3 regions of the Microbulbifer sp. ALW1 genome follow, and region 3 is predicted to be linked to each of the others. Evidence: predicted binding sites of a transcription regulator. Region 3 holds the regulator's gene; each other region holds the start of a gene.

Region 1 (2,252 bases), 260 kb from region 3:
CGCACGCTCTACGAGCAGCTGGAGTTACCGGCGGCTGCAGACTCCGCGGAAATCGGCGCAGCACTCAAATCCTACATCGACACTCGCGACCAGAATGCCAAACCGCTGACCTTTGCCAGCGTCTATCCCTTCGCCAGCCACACCCTGCAATTGCGCCACTGGCTCTCCGCAGCGGGGATACATCCGGATACCGACGTGCGCATCCTGGTACTGCCACCAGAGCAGATGGTGGACACCCTGGGTCGCGGTGACATTGACGGCTATTGTGTGGGCGAGCCCTGGAATACCCTCGCGGTTCAGGAAGGCATCGGCGTGATTGCCACCCCCAGCAATACCCTGATGCCGGCCATGCCGGAAAAAGTACTGGCGGTCACCCGCAGCTGGCACCAGGCCAACCCCGCAACACACCTGGCGCTGCGCGCCGCATTACTGGAAGCCTGTGCCTGGCTGAGCGATCGCAGCCAGCGCAAAGATGCCGTGGGCATTCTCGCCCGCGCCGAATATCTCAACCTGCCGGAATCTGCCATCGCCCTCTCCTTGGGCGACGAATTGATCGCTCACGGTGGGCAGAGTCCAACCAGGAACCCCGACTGGCACCTGTTCGCCCACCCGCAGACGGATCACGGCCGCCCGACGGAAAAGAAAGGCCGCGAACTGCTGGCCCTGTGCAATGACATCGCACCGGTGGATAGCGATTCCGCGGAAGTCTTCTGCTCAGACCTCTACCAGCAGACCCTGGACTTTATGCGCCATCGGGAACTCAATACGCCTTAACGTTTTACACCCATTGCACCAGTTTCGCGCCTTTTCACAGTGCCCGCACGGTAAAAGGCACAGATATGGCACAAATATTGAATACTTAAATTGAGCGAAAGCGTCGCGATTGGAAGCCAGCCCGGTTGGGACCAATTGCTTTAGAAGCGCTCGCACCTTCACTAGATGCGATAGATCGGACACCGAAGTCCACAGGCGGCAGCCAGGTTGCCCCGTGGGCTTTTTTTATGCCCGCGATTTGGGCCGCGCCGCAGCAGAAGCAGGCAGATCCAATTCATAAACTAACGGGATAAGACCATGTCCAGTGATTCTTTAAATCTGTTTTCCTTTAAAGGAAAAATCCGGGTGCTGCACCTGACCTGGATTGCTTTCTTTATTACCTTTTTTGCCTGGTTCAACCACGCACCGCTGCTGATGGCCATTGCCGACAGTCTGTCGCTCACTTCCGAGCAGGTGAAGACGCTGCTGATCCTGAACGTGGCGCTGACGATCCCAGCGCGGGTAATCATCGGCATGCTGACCGATAAATACGGCCCGCGCCTGACCTATTCCCTGTTGCTGGCCATTGGCAGTATCCCCTGCTTTATTTTTGCCATTGCGGACAGCTTTACCGCAGCGGCTATCGGCCGCTTCCTGCTGGGCTTTATCGGTGCCGGCTTTGTGATTGGTATCCGTATGGTGTCCGAGTGGTTCCCGGCCAAGCAGTTGGGTACCGCGGAAGGTATTTACGGCGGCTGGGGTAACTTCGGTTCTGCCGCTGCGGCCATGAGCCTGCCGACCATTGCTTTACTTTTCGGTGGTGACACTCCAGGGCAAGAGGGCTGGCGTTATGCCATCGGCCTCACCGGTGTGATGGCGCTGGTGTACAGTGTGATTTATTACCGCTCGGTGACCGATACCCCGAAGGGCGGCACCTACTTCAAGCCGAAAAAAATTGGCGGCATGGAAGTTTCCAGCCCGTCGGATTTTGTGCTGCTGCTGATCATGAAAGTGCCCATGTACGCGGCACTGGCGCTGTTGACCTGGAAGCTGTCCCCCGCCGGTGTGGGCATGCTGGCGATGCCGGTGGCTATCGTGATTTATGTGGCACTGGCAGCACTCTATGTGTTTGATGCGAAGAAGTGCTACGACATCAACAAAGAGATTTTCGTCAAACTTCCGGAGCCGATCCATCGCTATCAGTTCAAGCAGGTGGCAGTACTGAATATTCTGTACTTCGCAACTTTCGGTTCTGAGCTTGCGGTGATTTCGATGCTGCCGCTGTTTTTCTCGGAGACCTTTACCCTGGATCCGGTGAAGGCGGGTCTGCTGGCTTCCGCCTATGCATTTATGAACCTGATGTCGCGCCCGGCGGGCGGTTTGATCAGTGACCGGTTTGGACGCAAGAGTACGCTGCTGATTCTGACGGCGGGCCTGGCGCTGGGTTATCTGACGATGAGTATGATCGACAGCGAGTGGCCCTTGTATCTGGCGGTGGC
Region 2 (2,252 bases), 2.3 Mb from region 3:
GTGTCAGGCCGGTAAAGGCGAGACCGCCGACCAGGTTACCCAGAGCTGTGGGGATTTCGTTCCAGATCAGGTAATCCATCACCGAGAAATCACCGCCCATCATGATGGCCGTGGGGAACAGGAACATATTCACCACCGAGTGCTCGAAGGCCATAAAGAAGAACAGCATGATTGGCATCCACATGGCGATGACTTTACCGCTCACATTGGTGGAGATCATTGCACCCACCACGCCCATGGATACCATCCAGTTACACAGCATTCCGCGCAGGAAAATGGTAAACCAGCCGGCGGCACCGTATTCCGCGTATCCCAGGGTGCGAGCCTCGCCTACGGAAGCGAGCTTGGCGCCGACGGCACCGGGTTCCGTGTTAAAACCCATGGTGAACACGAACGCCATCATCACTGCAACAGTCAGCGCACCGCCAAAGTTGCCCACAAACACCAGCCCCCAGTTGCGCAATATACCGCCCCAGGTGACGCCTGGGCGTCTGTCGAGCCACGCCAGCGGCGCGAGTACAAATACCCCGGTCAGCAGGTCGAAGCCCATCAGGTACAACATACAGAACCCCACCGGGAACAAGATGGAACCGACGAGGTGGGAGCCGGTGGCTACCGCCACAGTTACCGCAAAAACGGCGGCCAACGCGAGAATGGCACCGGCCATATAGGCGCGAACGAGGGTGTCGCGGGTGGACATGTAAATCTTCGATTCCCCCGCATCGACCATTTTGGTCACAAATTCTGATGGAGCGAGATAAGCCATGGTGATCACCTTTTTGGAAGTTGTTGGATCGGGAATCCACCTGTGCGGGATTCGCAATAAACCGAAAGTTGCGGGTCACTGAGAATTCCGAGGCACAAAAAAAGCGCCCACACAGACCGGTCGTTGCCGGAACGTGATGGACGCCTTTATCCAGTGTATTTGGTTGTAGCGGGCTTTCGCCCAGAAAGAGCTGCGCAATTCGCTGCGCAATATCTTTACACCAGAGATAAAAGCAATCTCGGTGCCAACTTTTCAATTCGGTGTGAATCGCGTGAAAAACAGGGGACCGGCGCAGGAATATTGAGGAAGCTGGCGCTCTCTCCCGTTAATTGTGCACTATTTTGGTGCTGTGGAGTCCGCGGTGCGCAAGAAAGTTCTCACGCCGAGCTCACCCCGGCTATGCCGAACCAAACGTGTTGCGCTGGGCTGGAATGTTTATTGCTGAATCAAGGTTACCCATTCTGGTTTAGCCGGGAGCCCCGATATGCCCAAGCACAGTGAAGATGCTGAACAGTTTCTGTTGGCCGCAAAGCGCGCAGAGATTCAGGCGCTGCAACGGCTTAGCGGAAGTTGTGAGCTGGTGACTACCGTATCCGACCTGGTGCACCAGCTACAGCGGGAGCGGGGCATCAGTAATATCTACCTGGTTTCCGCAGGTTTCAGATTCAGTGCCCTGCGTGACACCCAGGTTGAATGCTGTGGCCAAAGCGAGGTCGCCTTCCGCCGCTTGCTGCACGATCGCTATTTACAGGCAGACCGATGCCACAATCCCCAGGATATGCGCTTACTGAACAGCATTGCCTACTCACTGCACGGCCTGGATGAATTGGTGGAATTGCGCCGGCATATTGATGCCTTTGAAGTCAGCGCCCTGGAATCCACCGATGCCTTTTGCCGGCTGATCGCCGGCCTGTTGTCGGTGGTGTTCGAGGCCGCCGATGTGGCTGATGACCCGCAGGTAACGCGGTTGCTGGTCGCCCTGTTCAATTTTATGCAGGCCAAAGAATTTGCCGGACAGGAGCGCGCCTGGGGCGCGATTGGCTTTACCGGCAGCCAGTTTGACGAAAGCCTGCACCACCGTCTTTCTCACTTGCAGGCCTGCCAGCTGCGCAGCCTGGAACTGTTTTCCGAGTATGCCGGGGAAACCGAGCTGGCGTGCTGGCAGACCATCGAGGAGAGCCCGGAGACACGGGATTTACAGCGCCTGCGCCTGGTCATCGCCGGCCTGAAAGACGGCGAGCCGATTGCGGCGGATATCAGTGAAGTCTGGTATCAACTGGCCACTGCGCGTATTGATTCCATGCATCGGTTGGAGGACTCCATGGCCGCGCGTTTGCTCAAGGTGAGCCGCAAACGGGTTGCCGATGCGCAGTCGGAACTGGGGCATCACTATACGCAGTTACAGCAGATGAAATCCGCCGACTGGAGCCGTCTACCGGCGCTGGCGGTGTTGTTTGATCCCCAGGTGCCGGGGCTTTATGGCAGT
Region 3 (2,252 bases):
CGGTGACTGCGTAACTTTTCTTTGTGTTTCAGCAGCTGCCGGTCGAGTTTGTCGGACAGCGAGTCGATCGCTGCGTACATGTCCTCAGATTCCGAATCCGCAAAAATATCCTTGTTGCCGTTCACGTGAACCCGCGCCTCGGCTTTCTGGATAAGTTTGTCGACGGACAGAGTGACCTGGGCGTTGGTGATCAGGTCATTGTGGCGGGAGAGCTTGTCCAGTTTGGTCAGGCAGTAATCGCGAATGGCCGGAGTAACGTCTACATGGTGGCCACTGATATTGATCTGCATGGAAATCTCCTCAAAGGGTACAACACAATCCGGTGGCACCCCCGCACAGGGCGGCAACCCTACTAGGAAGTGCGCCAGAATGGAAGGATACACTCAATGTCTGGCCATTGGTTGTCCAGAAACTGACCGGGAGAGGGGTGTGGCGCCACCAGTTGGTGACTGGACTGGTTAGACCAGTCGCTTTCGCTCGCTGGAGGAGGGGATTCCCATGGATTCGCGGTATTTGGCTACGGTGCGGCGGGCCACCTTGATGCCCTGGGCATCCAGCTCCTGGGTGATCTTGTTGTCCGACAGTGGCTTGCGTGGCTGCTCCGCATCCACCAGCTTGCGAATCAGAGCGCGAATGGCGGTGGAGGAGGCGTCCTCGCCGGAGTCGGTGCTCACATGGCTGGAGAAGAAATACTTGAGTTCGAACACACCGCGCGGCGTAAGCATGTATTTTTGCGTGGTGACCCGGGAAATGGTGGATTCGTGCATGCCGATGGTTTCGGCAATATTTGCCAGCACCATGGGTTTCATGGCTTCCGGGCCCTGCTCGAAAAACCCCCGCTGTTTCTCCACGATACAGCTGGCGACCTTCAGCAGGGTTTCATGGCGGCTCTGCAGGCTTTTCAGGAACCAGCGTGCCTCCTGCAGATTGTCGCGCAGGTAGTTATTTTCATTGGAGTTGTCCGCGCGCTTGATCAGCGCCGCGTATGTGTCGTTGATACGCAGTTTGGGGGTGGTTTCCGGGTTCAGTTCCACCACCCAGCGCTGTTCCCGGCGGCTGACGATCACATCCGGCACCACGTATTGCGGCTCTTCGCCGCCGAAGGCTTCACCCGGGTAAGGCGTGAGCGTCTGGATCAGGCGCATCACCTCGCCCAGCTGTGTCTCGCTGAGGCGGGTGCGGCGGCTGAGCTGGCGGAAGTCCCGCTTGCCCAGCAAGTCCAGGTGTTGGCCGACAATCGCCTGCGCCTGGGCCAGCCAGGGCGTCTGCTCGGGGAGTTGGCGCAATTGCAACAGCAGGCTCTCGCGCAGGTCCCGTGCGCCACATCCGACCGGTTCCAGATGCTGGATGGTTTTCAGTACTGCCAGAACTTCATCGGTTTCCACGTCCAGCGCTGCGGCCAGCTCGTCCAGGTCGGCATCCAGAAAACCGTTGGGGGCAATGGCGTCGATCAGGGCTTCGCCGATCAGCTTGTCGCCATCGGTCAGGGGAGTGAGGTTAAGTTGCCACAGCAGGTGATCCTGCAGGCTCTCCGAGACCGCGTTGCGTTGCTCCAGCGCATACTCTTCTGCGTCGCCGCCGCTGTAGCTGCTGTTGGTGTAAATGTCGTCCCAGCGGGTGTCGACGGGCAGGTCGTCGGGAATTTCCCCGTTCCAGTCGCCGTCCACACCGGCCTCGGCCTGCGCTTCGCGGACGCTGTCGGCGTTGGCGGCTTCGCGCTCCTGGCGCTCGGAGGTGGCGGGGGTGTTCTGTTCCTGGGGGGCTTCACCGGCGTGCTCTTCGAAATCGGACTCCAGCAGCGGATTGCTATCCAGGGCGGACTGGATTTCCTGTTGCAGGTCCAGCGTCGACAGTTGCAGCAAGCGAATAGCCTGTTGCAACTGTGGCGTCATGGTCAGCTGAGTGCCGAGTTTTAACTGGAGTGACTGCTTCATAGGGAGTTTGCCGGCAGAAAAATCTGGCGTTGGGCCACTGCGACAAATTTGATGCTTGAAGCGGCGGCGGAAAGCTCATTTCCTGCAGACTACCCCGGGGCAAAACGGAACTCAAGAGGCACGTTAAGCAATAAGCGTGCCGAAAAATTTCGTCCCTTCGGTCACTCTTTACGAAATTGTGATGGGTATCAGCCGAAGAGTGAGAAAAGCTGATAAATACACGTGATGGTGCTCAGATGGTGAATTCGTGTCCCAGATAGACGTCTTTCACCTGCTTGTTTTCGGCCACGTCTTTGGGGTTGCCTGAGGCGATGATAT

Evidence for each region. The regulator sigma-54, encoded in region 3, starts transcription at its own class of promoters, with help from an activator protein. The targets are predictions, from matches to a motif close to TGGCACANNNNTTGCNNT.
Region 1: the regulator sigma-54 is predicted to act here: its motif matches at 841-858, upstream of GRX76_RS06785 (NarK family nitrate/nitrite MFS transporter).
Region 2: the regulator sigma-54 is predicted to act here: its motif matches at 996-1,013, upstream of GRX76_RS17265 (formate/nitrite transporter family protein).

Annotation. Positions count from the first base shown of each region.
Region 1 covers NZ_CP047569.1:1,657,413-1,659,664, reverse strand. The annotation lists gene GRX76_RS06790 (CmpA/NrtA family ABC transporter substrate-binding protein) at 1-774, shown strand, start outside; gene GRX76_RS06785 (NarK family nitrate/nitrite MFS transporter) at 1,072-2,252, shown strand, end outside.
Region 2 covers NZ_CP047569.1:4,176,041-4,178,292, reverse strand. The annotation lists gene GRX76_RS17265 (formate/nitrite transporter family protein) at 1-766, opposite strand, end outside; gene GRX76_RS17260 (nitrate- and nitrite sensing domain-containing protein) at 1,251-2,252, shown strand, end outside.
Region 3 covers NZ_CP047569.1:1,918,612-1,920,863, forward strand. The annotation lists gene hpf (ribosome hibernation-promoting factor, HPF/YfiA family) at 1-290, opposite strand, end outside; gene GRX76_RS07815 (RNA polymerase factor sigma-54) at 459-1,934, opposite strand; gene lptB (LPS export ABC transporter ATP-binding protein) at 2,167-2,252, opposite strand, start outside.